Regions from separate parts of the Streptomyces sp. NPDC037126 genome, predicted to be linked through region 3. Evidence: riboswitches for the same ligand, from Rfam matches in the RefSeq annotation. Region 3 holds a riboswitch; each other region holds the start of a gene.
What was found. Region 3 has a riboswitch for cobalamin ahead of ACZ7FF_RS24380 (ribonucleoside-diphosphate reductase subunit alpha). Riboswitches for the same ligand answer to the same signal wherever they lie in the genome.

Region 1 (4,421 bases), on a different contig from region 3:
GGCCCGGCGGCCCGTCGCCGGGAAGGCTCAACCAGCAGACCAACTCCCTGACCTACCACGGCTACCCGGTGCAGGACCTGGCCGCCCGCCGCTCCTTCGAGGAGGTCACCTTCCTGCTCTGGTACGGCGAACTCCCCGACGGGGGACAGCTCCGCGACTTCCGCGCCCGCGAACGCGCCCTGCGTCCCCTGGACCGCACCACGCTGGAGCTGCTCACCCGGCTGCCGGACACCTGCCACCCGATGGACGTGCTGCGCACCGCCGTCAGCTTCTTCGGCGCCGAGGACCCGACCGACGACGACGGCTCGCCCGCCGCCCACCGCGCCAAGTCGCTGGCCCTGCCGGCGAAGCTGCCGACGGTGGTCGCCGCCGATCAGCGCCGTCGCCGGGGCCGCGCCCCGATCCCGCCGGACCCCGATCTCGGGTACGCGGAGAACTCCTTCCACATGTGCTTCGGCAGGCCCGGGCCGGCGACCGGTGCCGGGTCAGGAGGCCGGCAGCTCGCCGCGGACCGTGCGGGCGGCGGTCACCAGGTTCTCCAGAGCGGCCCGGGTCTCGGTCCAGCCGCGGGTCTTCAGGCCGCAGTCGGGGTTGACCCACAGCCGTTCCGCGGGGATGGCCTCCAGGCCGGTGCGCAGCAGCTCGGCGGCCTCCTCGGCGCTCGGGACGCGGGGGGAGTGGATGTCGTAGACACCCGGCCCGGCCTCGCGCGGGTAGCCGTGGCCGGCGAGTTCGCGGGCGACCTGCATGTGCGACCGGGCGGCTTCGAGGCTGATGACGTCGGCGTCGAGATCGTCGATCGCCTGCACGATGTCACCGAACTCGGCGTAGCACATGTGCGTGTGGATCTGGGTGTCCGGGCGCACCCCGCCGGTGGTGAGGCGGAAGGCCCGCGTCGCCCAGTCCAGGTAGGCCTGCCGGTCGGCGGAGCGCAGCGGGAGCGTCTCGCGCAGCGCGGGCTCGTCGACCTGGATGACCGACGTCCCCGCGGCCTCCAGGTCGTCCACCTCGTCGCGCAGCGCCAGGGCGACCTGCCGCGCGGTGTCGCCGAGGGGCTGGTCGTCGCGGACGAAGGACCAGGCGAGCATGGTGACCGGACCGGTGAGCATGCCCTTGACCGGCCGGTCGGTGAGCGACTGGGCGTACGCCGTCCAGCGCACCGTCATCGGCTCCGGCCGGGAGATGTCGCCGGCCAGGATCGGCGGGCGCACGTACCGGGTGCCGTAGGACTGCACCCAGCCGTGCTGCGTGGCGAGGTAGCCGGTCAGCTGCTCCGCGAAGTACTGGACCATGTCGTTGCGTTCGGCCTCGCCGTGGACCAGGACGTCGAGGCCGGCCTTCTCCTGGAAGGAGACCACCTCCTGGATCTCCGCCCTGACCCGCTCCTCGTACCCGGCCGTGTCGATCCGGCCGGACCGCAGGTCGGCGCGGGCGGTGCGCAGTTCGCCGGTCTGCGGGAACGAGCCGATGGTGGTGGTGGGCAGCAGGGGCAGGCCGAGCCGGGTGCGCTGGGCGGCGGTGCGCTCGGAGTACGGCTGGGAGCGCCGGGCGTCGGCCTCGGTGACCGCGCCGGTGCGGGCTCGGACGGCCGGGTCGTGGGTGATCGGGGAACCCGCCCGGGAGGCGAGGTCGGCCCGGTTCGCCGAGAGTTCGGCGGCGATCGTGTCGGTGCCCTGGGCGAGGCCCCGGGCGAGGGTGACGATCTCCCGCGTCTTCTGCTTGGCGAAGGCGAGCCAGCGCAGGATCTGCGGCTCGATGTCCCGCTCGGCCGCGGCGTCCAGCGGCACGTGGAGGAGGGAGCAGGAGGCGGAGACGTCGACCCGGCCGGCCAGGCCCAGCAGCGTGCCGAGCGTGGACAGGGACCCGCCGAGGTCGTTGACCCAGATGTTGCGGCCGTTGACGACACCCGCGACCAGGCGCTTGCCGGGCAGGCCGCCGACGGCCGCGAGCGCGTCCAGATTGGCCGCGGCGGCCTCGGTGAAGTCGAGCGCGAGCCCGTCGACCGGGGCCTTGGCGAGCACCGGCAGGGCGTCGCCGAGGCGGTCGAAGTAGGAGGCCACCAGGAGCTTCGGACGGTCGGTCAGGGCGCCGAGGTCGCGGTAGGCGCGGGCGGCGGTGTTCAGCTCGGCGGGGGTGCGGTCCTGGACCAGGGCCGGCTCGTCGAGCTGCACCCATTCGGCGCCGGCGGCCCGGAGGTCGGCGAGTACCTCGGCGTACACCGGCAGCAGCCGGTCCAGCAGGGTGAGGGGGTCGAAGTCCGTGGCGACGCCGGGAGCCGGTTTGGCCAGCAGCAGGTAGGTGACGGGACCCACGAGCACGGGCCGGGCGGTGAGACCGAGCGCCAGGGCCTCGGTCAGCTCACCGACCTGCTTGGCGGAGTGGGCGGCGAACACCGTGTCAGGCCCCAACTCGGGTACGAGATAGTGGTAGTTGGTGTCGAACCACTTGGTCATCTCCAGCGGCGCCACCTCCTGGGTGCCGCGGGCCATGGCGAAGTAGCCGTCCAGGGCGTCGGCGGTGACGGCGTCCCGGTGGCGGGCGGGGATCGCGCCGACCATCACGGTCGTGTCCAGGAGGTGGTCGTAGTACGAGAAGTCGCCGGTCGGCACCTCGTCGATGCCGGCCTCGGCCAGCTGCCGCCAGTTCCCGCGGCGGAGTTCGGCGGCGGTGGCGCGGAGGGCGCCGGCGGTGACGCGGCCCTTCCAGTAGCCCTCGATCGCCTTCTTCAGTTCCCGGCCCTGGCCCTGGCGGGGGTAGCCGTACACGGTGGCGCGTGCTGCCGCGGCTGCGGACTCGCTGGTCACGGAGATCTCCTTCGCGAGATGAATCCCTGAGGTCCCGGGGACGGGACGAGAGCGCGAAGGGATGACGAACCGGGCGGAACCCGACCCCGCGCGCGCGGTCTGCGCGGTCGTCCGCCTGGTGTGTTCGCCGACCCGCCCTCGAGGTCACCGGGATGTCCGCGCACGGAACGGTCCGTACGCGGGCAGTTGGCAGGTCTTCGGACTCGCGGGCACGTCTCTGTCGTACGAGACACCTACTGGCCGTCGCTTCCCAGGCCCTTTTCGTCGGGCTCAGTGCGTATGACGGCGGTCGTTCCCGCTCACCGCTGCGGGGCAGTCCCGGATTCCCACCGGGTTCCCTCTTGCGACGCATCCCGCCTGGCTGACGGGGCGAACCAGCTGCTCCGGCCACCCTACGGGTTCGCCGTGCCCGGGGGGAGGCGGACGTCCACCATCCGGACGGTGCGGCGGGACGGGCATGCCACAGGGCGGGAAGCGCCGCACGCGCTTCCCGCCCTGCCCCTGTGATGCCCCCGCCGGGACCCTCACCCCGGCGTTGCGGGCCCCCTCGGCCCGCGTCGTACCAGGCCCTCAGTCCTGGTCGTGGATGTGGAACCCGCGGCCCGACTTCCGGCCGAGGAGCCCCGCCTCCACCATGCGCTGGAGCAGTGGTGGAGGGGCGTAGAGGGGTTCGCGGAACTCGGCGTAGAGCGACTCGGCGATCGACGCGACGGTGTCCAGGCCGATCAGGTCCGCGAGCCTCAGCGGGCCCATGGGGTGCGCGCAGCCCAGTTCCATGCCCGTGTCGATGTCCGCCGCCGTCGCGAAGCCGGACTCGGCCATCCGGACCGCCGCCAGGAGGTACGGGATGAGCAGCGCGTTGATGACGAAGCCCGACCGGTCCCGCGAGTGGACCACCGTCTTGCCGAGCGCGCCGGCCGCGAAGTCCACCGCCGCGGCGACCGTCTCCGGTGACGTGTGCAGGGAGGTCACCACCTCGACCAGGGGCAGCACCGGCACGGGGTTGAAGAAGTGCAGGCCCACGACCCGGTCGGCGCGGCCGGTCGCCATGCCCAGACGCATGATCGGCAGGGAGGAGGTGTTGGTCGCGAGAACGGCCGCCGGGTCCTCGACGATCTTGTCGAGGGCGGCGAAGATCCCGGTCTTGGCCTCCGCGTTCTCCACGACCGCCTCGACGACGAGCTGCCGGTCGGCGAGGTCGTCGAGGCTGCCGGTGAAGACCATGCGGGCGAGCGCGTCCGCGGCGGCGGTCTCCTCCAGTTTGCCGCGCCGCACGGCGCGTTCGAGCGATGCGGCCACGCGCTTCCGTGCGGCGCGGGCCGCGACCGCGTCCACCTCGCACACCATGGTGTCGAGGCCGGCCCGTGCGCAGACCTCGGCGATGCCGGCGCCCATCTGGCCGCCGCCGACCACACCGACCCGTCGGACGTCCCCGCTCACGCTCCGGCCTCCGCCCGCCGCACGAGGTGCCGCGTGTACGCGTCCGGGGTGAAGAACAGCGGCAACTCGCCCGAGAGCACGGTCCGTTCGAAGAGCGCACGGACGTCGTCGACCGGTGCCCACGGGTACTCGGCGCCCAGCGCGGCGATCTCGTCGTCCAGTGCCTCCCGGACCGTC
Region 2 (4,421 bases), on a different contig from region 3:
CCGACTCAGTTCATCTTCCGTTCACCCAGGTTGCCTACGTTCGTCCAGCCAACGACCTCGAACGATTGCCTGGGTAAATGGAAAGCTTCTCGCTGATCCTCGCGATTGTGGTGGTAACCGCACTCGCGTTTGATTTCACGAACGGTTTCCACGACACCGCGAACGCGATGGCCACCACCATCTCGACAGGCGCCCTGAAGCCCAGGATCGCGGTGACCATGTCCGCCGCCCTCAATCTGGTGGGCGCATTCCTCTCCGTGGAGGTCGCGAACACGATCTCCAAAGGTCTCGTCGACGAGACCGGCATCCGTCCCGAGGTCATCTTCGCCGCGCTCGTCGGCGCGATCCTCTGGAACCTGGTGACCTGGCTGGTGGGGCTGCCCTCCAGCTCCTCCCACGCCCTGATGGGCGGTCTGATCGGCGCCACCGTCGCCTCCGCGGGCCTCGGCGCCGTCCATGGTGACGTGCTGGTCACCAAGGTGCTGCTCCCGGCGGTCGCCGCGCCGGTGGTGGCGGGCATCGCCTCGATGCTGGCCACCCGGTTCTCCTACGGTGTCGGCGGCAAGGACGAGGGCGAGGCCACCCGCAAGGGCTACCGCGCCGGCCAGATCGCCTCCGCCGGCCTGGTCTCCCTCGCGCACGGCACCAACGACGCGCAGAAGACGATGGGCGTCATCACCCTCGCGCTGATCACGGGCGGCGCCATCGCCCCCGGTTCCAACCCTCCCACCTGGGTGATCCTCTCCGCGGGCCTGGCCATCGCGCTCGGCACCTACATCGGCGGCTGGCGCATCATCCGCACCATGGGCAAGGGCCTGACCGACCTGGAGCCGCGCCAGGGCTTCGCCGCCCAGACCAGCGCCGCGACCGCCATCCTGGCCTCCTCCCACCTCGGCTTCTCCCTCTCCACCACCCATGTCGTCTCCGGCTCGGTGATGGGCGCGGGCCTGGGCCGCAAGGGCGGTGTGGTCCGCTGGTCCACCGCGACCCGCATGGCCGTCGCCTGGGTGCTCACCCTGCCGGCCGCCGCCCTGGTCGGCGCGGGCGCCGAGACCGTCACCGGCCTGGGCGGCTGGGGCACCGCCGTCGTCGCCGTCTTCCTGGTCGCCGCGAGCGCCACCATCTGGAAGCTCTCCCGCCGCGAGGTCATCGACCACACGAACGTCAACGCCGTCGACGGGACCGCGGAGCCGGCCGGCGTGGTGACCACCGCCATCGCCGCGGTGACCCCGCCCCCCGTGGGCACGGTCGCCGAGGGCCTGACGGCCACGATCCCCTCCCCGGCCGCCGAACCGGCCACCGCCGCCCCGGCCGCTCCCCCGGCCGCCACCGTCTGACCCGGTCACTCCTCCGGTTACTAAGGAAGCATCCCCATGAAGATCGACTGGGCGGCCATCGGCTCCGTCTTCGGCGTCAGCCTCGTGGCCACCGTGGGCCTGGTGGCCCTGTTCACCCTCGGCATCAGGGGCCTGGCCCGGCGCGAACGCGCCTCGTCCCAGGGCGACTCCGCGGCCCTCGCCGTCACCGGCGCCTACGTCTGCTTCGCGGCCTGCGCGGCGGCGGTGGCGTACGGCTTCTACCTGATCGTGGTCAAGGCCTGACCGGGCATCAGGCCCGAGGCACGACCGAGCAGTCCCGAGAGGCTCCCCTCCACCTGGTGTGGCGGGGAGCCTCTTTCGTACCCGCAGGCACCGCGGTGTGGGGATCGGCACACTCTCCCCTCGCAGGTCAACGGCAAGTTGACGGCCGTTCCGGGTGCGTGGTGGACTGCCCAGGCCATCTACGGCGGCAGAAGAGGAAGCCGGTGCGAATCCGGCGCGGTCCCGCCACTGTCACCGGGGAAGAACCCCCGGGAGCCAGGAACTCTCGCCGCCGGATCTCGCCGTACCAGGGCGCGGACACCCTGAGTGAGGACACGTATCGCGATGCTCGGCTGCCCGAGGACCAGTACCAGGACCGCTTCCGCGCCCACGGCCGGCTGAGCCGATGGGTGCCGATCGCATTTACGCGTACGGCGCCGCCGCCGGCCTTCTCGGTGACCTGCTCCTCGGCGACCCCCGCCGCGGGCATCCGGTCGCCGTGTTCGGACGGGCGGCCGCCGCCGTGGAAGGCGCGCTGTGGCACGACCACCGCGGCTGGGGCGCGCTGCACACCGTCGTGTGCGCCGGCGGCGCCGTAGCCCTCGGCACGGTCGCCGCGCGCGCCGTACGCCCCTCCCCCCTCGCCGGCGTCGCGCTGACCGCCGCCGCCACCTGGGCCGTCGTCGGCGGCACCTCCCTCGCCCGGGAGGCGCGCGCCGTCGGGCGCGCCCTGGAGGCGGGGGACGTCGAGGCGGCCCGGGCCCGACTGCCCCACCTGTGCGGCCGGGATCCCCAGGCCCTGGACGCCGACGGCATCGCCCGGGCCGTGGTCGAGTCCGTCGCCGAGAACACCTCCGACGCCGTCGTGGGCGCCCTGGTGTGGGGCGCCGTGGCCGGGGTGCCCGGGCTGCTCGGGTTCCGCGCGGTCAACACCCTCGACGCGATGGTCGGTCACAGGTCCCCGCGCCACCGCCGCTACGGCTGGGCCTCGGCCCGCCTCGACGACGTCGCCGGCTGGCCGGGGGCCCGGCTGACCGCCGTACTCGCCGCGCTGGCCGGACCCGACCCGCGCGGCGCCGTACGGGCGTGGCGGGCCGACGCGGCGAAGCACCCGAGCCCCAACGCCGGGCCCGTCGAGGCCTCCTTCGCGGGCGCCCTCGGCGTACGCCTCGGCGGGACCCTCTCCTACGGCGGCCGTGTCGAACACCGCCCCGTGCTGGGCGGCGGACGGGCCGTCCGGGTCACCGACATCGACCGGGCCGTACGGCTCTCCCGCCGCGTCGGCCTGCTCGCGCTCGGCGCCACGGTCGCCGCGCGCCGACTCGTGAAGGGACGTGCGAAGTGAGCGGTGGTCTCCTCGTCGCCGGCACCACCTCCGACGCCGGCAAGAGCGTCGTGACGGCCGGGATCTGCCGGTGGCTGGTGCGCCAGGGTGTGAAGGTCGCGCCGTTCAAGGCGCAGAACATGTCCCTCAACTCCTTCGTGACCCGCGAGGGGGCGGAGATCGGGCGGGCCCAGGCCATGCAGGCCCAGGCGTGCCGGATCGAGCCGACCGCGCAGATGAACCCGGTGCTGCTCAAGCCCGGCGGTGAACAGAGCAGCCAGGTGGTGCTGCTGGGCAGACCCGTGGGCGAGCTGAGCGCGCGCGGCTACCACGGGGGGCGCCAGCAGCGGCTGCTGGGCACGGTCCTGGACTGCCTGGCCGAGTTGCGGGGCACGTATGACGCGGTGATCTGTGAGGGGGCGGGCAGCCCGGCGGAGATCAACCTGCGCCGGACCGACATCGTGAACATGGGGATCGCGCGGGGCGCGCGGTTGCCCGTCCTCGTGGTCGGGGACATCGACCGCGGGGGCGTCTTCGCGTCCTTCTTCGGCACGGTCGCCCTGCTCTCGCCCGAGGACCAGGAGCTGGTCGCCGGGTTCCTGGTGAACAAGTTCCGGGGTGACGTCTCCCTGCTGGAGCCCGGGTTGGAGATGCTGAAGGGCCTCACCGGGCGCCCGGCGTACGGCGTACTGCCGTTCCGGCACGGGCTCGGCATCGACGAGGAGGACGGGCTGCGGGTGTCGCTGCGCGGCACCGTCCGGGAGTCCACGGTCGCTCCCCCGCTCGGCGAGGACGTGCTGCGGGTCGCCGTGTGCGCGATCCCGCTGATGTCCAACTTCACCGACGTCGACGCGCTGGCCGCCGAACCGGGCGTCGTGGTGCGCTTCGTGGACCGGCCGGAGGAGCTGGCCGACGCGGACCTGGTCGTCGTTCCGGGGACCCGGGGCACGGTCCGGGCGCTGCAGTGGCTGAGGGAGCGCGGGCTCGCGGACGCCCTCGTGCGCAGGGCCGCCGAGGGGCGCCCGGTCCTCGGCGTCTGCGGCGGCTTCCAGATCCTCGGCGAGCACATCGAGGACGAGGTCGAGTCGCGCGCCGGCGCCGTCCCCGGGCTCGGCGTGCTGCCCGTGCGGGTGCGGTTCGCCCGTGAGAAGACCCTCGCCCGGCCCGTCGGCGAGGCCCTGGGCGAGCGGGTCGAGGGCTACGAGATCCACCACGGGGTGGCCACGGTCGAGGGCGGGGACACCTTCCTCGACGGATGCCGGGCCGGCCAGACCTGGGGCACCCACTGGCACGGTTCGCTGGAGTCGGACGGCTTCCGGCGGGCCTTCCTGCGCGAGGTGGCCGCCGCCGCGGGCCGCCGCTTCGTGCCGGCGCCGGACACCTCCTTCGCCGCGCTGCGCGAGGAGCAGCTCGACCGGCTCGGCGACCTGATCGAACAGCACGCGGACACGGACGCGCTGTGGCGGCTCATCGAGTCGGGCGCGCCGCAAGGACTGCCTTTCATTCCACCGGGAGCG
Region 3 (4,421 bases):
ACTTCGTGCGCGGCCGGTTCGGCTCCAAGGGCCTGTCGCTCGCGGTGGCGCTGACCGGCATCCTCGCGACGATGCCGTACATCGCGCTGCAGCTCGTCGGCATCCAGGCGGTGCTGGACGTGATGGGCGTCGGCGGCGGGGACAACGCCAACTGGTTCGTGAAGGACCTGCCCCTGCTGATCGCCTTCGGCGTGCTGGCGGCCTACACGTACTCCTCCGGTCTGCGGGCCCCCGCGCTGATCGCGTTCGTGAAGGACGCGCTGATCTACATCGTCATCGCGGTGGCGATCATCTACATCCCGATCAAGCTGGGCGGCTTCGACGACGTCTTCGCCAAGGCGGGCCACGCGCTCAGCCAGGTCAACCCGGCCACCGGCAAGACGCGCGGCGCGCTCGCGCCCCCGGAGGCGGGCCAGTGGACGTACGCCACCCTGGCCCTCGGCTCGGCGCTCGCCCTGTTCATGTACCCGCACTCGATCACCGCGACGCTCTCCTCCAAGAGCCGTGAGGTGATCCGGCGCAACACCACGATCCTGCCGCTGTACTCCCTCATGCTCGGCCTGCTGGCCCTGCTGGGCTTCATGGCGATCGCGGCCGGGGTGAAGGTCACCAACGGCCAGCTGGCCATCCCGCAGCTGTTCGAGGACATGTTCCCGGACTGGTTCGCGGGCGTGGCCTTCGCCGCCATCGGCATCGGCGCCCTGGTCCCCGCGGCCATCATGTCGATCGCGGCCGCGAACCTGTTCACCCGCAACATCTACAAGGACTTCATCAAGCCGGACGCCACGCCGAAGCAGGAGGCCCAGGTCTCCAAGCTCGTCTCGCTGCTGGTGAAGGTGGGCGCGCTGGCCTTCGTCCTCACCATGGACAAGACGGTCGCCATCAACTTCCAGCTGCTGGGCGGCATCTGGATCCTGCAGACCTTCCCGGCGCTGGTCGGCGGCCTGTTCACCCGCTGGTTCCACCGCTGGGCCCTGCTCGCCGGCTGGGCGGTCGGCATGGTCTACGGAACGGTCGCCGCGTACGGCGTCGCCTCGCCGACCCAGAAGCACTTCGGGGGTTCCGCGAAGGAGATCCCGGGCATCGGCGAGATCGGCTACATCGGCCTCACGGCCTTCGTGCTCAACGTGGTGGTGACCGTGGTCCTCACCTTCGTCCTGAAGGCCGTGAAGGCCCCTGAGGGCGTCGACGAGACCACCGCGGACGACTACACCGCGGACGCCGGCGACGCCGGTGTCCAGGTGGAGCTGCCCCCGGCGACCGCGGGCACCGGTCACTGAGCGACCGCCGCACGACGGGCCGCCGGGAAATCCGGCGGCCCGTCGCCGTGTCCGTGCACCAGACTCGGTGCCATGGACATCGTGATCCGGCAGAGCACCCCCGACGAGCACGCCGCCCTCGGTGAACTCACCGCCCGGGCCTACCTCGACGACGGCCTCCTCGACTACGGCGAGGACGACGCGTACCTGCCCGTGCTGAGGGACGTCGCGAAGCGGGCCGCCGCCGCCGAGGTGCTCGTGGCGGTGCGCGACGGCGAGCTGCTCGGCGGCGTCACCTTCGTCCCCGACGGCGGCCCCGTCGCCGACATCGCGGGTCCCGGGGAGGCCGAGATCCGGGCGCTGGCCGTCGCGCGCGGCGTGCGCGGGCAGGGCGTCGGCGAGGCCCTCGTCAGGGCCTGCCTCGACCGTGCCCGCGGCACGGAGGGCTGCACCTCCGTCGTGCTGTCGAGCCAGCGCTCCATGCACAGCGCCCACCGGCTCTACGAACGCCTCGGCTTCGTTCGCACGCCGGAGCGGGACTGGAATCCCGTGCCGCACCTGGACGACATCACCCTTCTCACCTACGAGCTGACACTCCGAAACCACCTCGACACAACATCTGGGGGTGACACGACAGCCCGGCACTAGATGTATGCTCATGCTCGCTGTCGCCGCAGGGGAATCCGGTGCGAATCCGGAACTGTCCCGCAACGGTGTACTTGCGTGCATTGCGCACGCCCGTGTCAGTCCGAGGACCTGCCGGCAGCGCGCCCGGCCGTCCGGTCCGGGTGCCCTGAGACGTCCGGGCCTCGTGGAATGGGTCGGTGGACGCGACGCCGTGTGCGCTCGTGACTGCCCGCTGCCCTCCGCCAGGCCCCCGTGCCGAGCGAGGGAGAGCCCCACGTGACCATCGCGCCAGCCGAACCGGCTTCAGCCACAGGTCTGGAGAACGACGGTCCCGGTGCCGCGCTGCTGCGGACCCTGACCGAGCTGACCGCCGACCTCCCCGACACCGACCCCGGCCGGGTCGCCGCCGCCGCGCTGCGCGGCCGGTCGGCCCACGCGGACGAGTCGGAGCTGCGCGAGCTGGCCACGGAGGCCGCCGCGGGTCTCATCTCCGAGGACCCCGCCTACTCGCGGCTGGCCGCCCGGCTGCTGACCGTCTCCATCCGTGCCGAGGCCGCCTCGCAGGGCGTGACGACGTTCACCGAGTCCGTGGCCGTCGGCCACCGGGAAGGCCTGATCGCCGACCGGACCGCCGAGTTCGTCCGGCTGCACGCCGGCCGGCTGGACCACCTGATCGACCCGCTCGCCGACGACCGCTTCGGCTACTTCGGGCTGCGCACCCTGCACAGCCGCTATCTGCTGCGGCACCCGATCACCCGCAAGGTCGTCGAGACGCCCCAGCACTTCATGCTGCGGGTCGCCGCCGGCCTGGCCGAGGACGACACCGCCCGCTCCGTCGACGAGGTCGCCGCGCTCTACGGGCTCATGAGCCGCCTGGACTACCTGCCCTCCTCCCCGACGCTCTTCAACGCCGGCACCCGGCACCCCCAGATGTCGTCCTGCTACCTGCTGGACTCCCCGCTGGACGAGCTGGACTCCATCTACGACCGCTACCACCAGGTCGCCCGCCTGTCGAAGCACGCCGGCGGCATCGGTCTGTCGTACTCCCGCATCCGCAGCCGCGGTTCGCTGATCCGGGGCACCAACGGGCACTCCAACGGCATCGTGCCGTTCCTGAAGACCCTGGACGCCTCGGTGGCCGCCGTGAACCAGGGCGGCCGGCGCAAGGGCGCGGCCGCGGTGTACCTGGAGACCTGGCACTCCGACATCGAGGAGTTCCTGGAGCTGCGGGACAACACCGGTGAGGACGCCCGCCGCACCCACAACCTGAACCTCGCGCACTGGGTCCCGGACGAGTTCATGCGCCGGGTCAACGCCGACGGGCAGTGGTCGCTGTTCTCCCCGTCGGACGTGCCCGGTCTCGTCGACCTGTGGGGCGTGGAGTTCGACGCCGCCTACCGCGAGGCGGAACGCCAGGGCCTCGCGAAGAAGACCATCCCGGCGCGCGAGCTGTACGGCCGCATGATGCGCACCCTCGCGCAGACCGGCAACGGCTGGATGACCTTCAAGGACGCCGCCAACCGCACCGCCAACCAGACGGCCGAGCCGGGCCACGTCGTCCACTCCTCCAACCTCTGCACGGAGATCCTGGAGGTCACGGACGACGGCGAGACGGCGGTCTGCAACCTCGGCTCGGTCAACCTCGGCGCGTTCGTGAGCGGCGGGGACATCGACTGGGAGCGGCTGGACGAGACGGTCCGCACGGCCGTCACCTTCCTGGACCGCGTCGTCGACATCAACTTCTACCCGACCGAGCAGGCGGGCCGCTCCAACGCCAGGTGGCGGCCGGTGGGCCTGGGCGCGATGGGTCTCCAGGACGTCTTCTTCAAGCTGCGCCTGCCCTTCGACTCGCCCGAGGCCCGGGCGCTGTCCACCCGGATCGCCGAGCGCATCATGCTCGCCGCGTACGAGGCCTCCACCGACCTCGCCGAGCGCAACGGACCGCTGCCGGCCTGGGAGAAGACCCGCACCGCGCGCGGTGTGCTGCACCCGGACCACTACGACGCGGAGCTGACCTGGCCCGAGCGCTGGGCGGCGCTGCGCGAGCGGATCGCGGCGGTCGGCATGCGCAACTCGCTGCTCCTCGCGATCGCTCCGACGGCCACCATCGCCTCCATCGCGGGCGTCTACGAGTGCATCGAGCCGCAGGTGTCGAACCTGTTCAAGCGCGAGACGCTGTCGGGTGAGTTCCTCCAGGTCAACTCGTACCTGGTGCAGGACCTGAAGGACCTGGGCGTGTGGGACGCGCGCACCCGTGAGGCGCTGCGCGACTCGAGCGGCTCGGTGCAGGACTTCGCCTGGATCCCGCAGGACGTGCGGACGCTGTACCGCACGGCGTGGGAGATCCCCCAGCGCGGTCTGATCGACATGGCCGCGGCCCGCACCCCGTTCCTGGACCAGGCGCAGTCCCTGAACCTGTTCATGGAGACGCCGACGATCGGCAAGCTCTCCTCGATGTACGCGTACGCCTGGAAGTCGGGCCTGAAGACGACGTACTACCTGCGCTCGCGCCCGGCGACCCGGATCGCCCGCGCG

Region 1: linked by a shared signal. The riboswitch ahead of metE (5-methyltetrahydropteroyltriglutamate--homocysteine S-methyltransferase) and the one ahead of ACZ7FF_RS24380 (ribonucleoside-diphosphate reductase subunit alpha) in region 3 are both predicted to bind cobalamin.
Region 2: linked by a shared signal. The riboswitch ahead of ACZ7FF_RS04670 (cobalamin biosynthesis protein) and the one ahead of ACZ7FF_RS24380 (ribonucleoside-diphosphate reductase subunit alpha) in region 3 are both predicted to bind cobalamin.

Annotation. Positions count from the first base shown of each region.
Region 1 covers NZ_JBVJTD010000002.1:168,732-173,152, reverse strand. Annotated here, with positions in the region: partial or broken gene ACZ7FF_RS05800 (citrate/2-methylcitrate synthase) at 1-458, shown strand, start outside; gene metE (5-methyltetrahydropteroyltriglutamate--homocysteine S-methyltransferase) at 486-2,804, opposite strand; cobalamin riboswitch at 2,976-3,198, opposite strand; gene ACZ7FF_RS05790 (3-hydroxybutyryl-CoA dehydrogenase) at 3,375-4,244, opposite strand; gene aceB (malate synthase A) at 4,241-4,421, opposite strand, start outside.
Region 2 covers NZ_JBVJTD010000001.1:1,016,252-1,020,672, reverse strand. Annotated here, with positions in the region: gene ACZ7FF_RS04680 (inorganic phosphate transporter) at 78-1,337, shown strand; gene ACZ7FF_RS04675 (hypothetical protein) at 1,374-1,601, shown strand; cobalamin riboswitch at 1,747-1,888, shown strand; gene ACZ7FF_RS04670 (cobalamin biosynthesis protein) at 1,987-2,925, shown strand; gene ACZ7FF_RS04665 (cobyric acid synthase) at 2,922-4,421, shown strand, end outside.
Region 3 covers NZ_JBVJTD010000011.1:186,342-190,762, reverse strand. Annotated here, with positions in the region: gene mctP (monocarboxylate uptake permease MctP) at 1-1,280, shown strand, start outside; gene ACZ7FF_RS24385 (GNAT family N-acetyltransferase) at 1,353-1,907, shown strand; cobalamin riboswitch at 1,912-2,037, shown strand; gene ACZ7FF_RS24380 (ribonucleoside-diphosphate reductase subunit alpha) at 2,163-4,421, shown strand, end outside.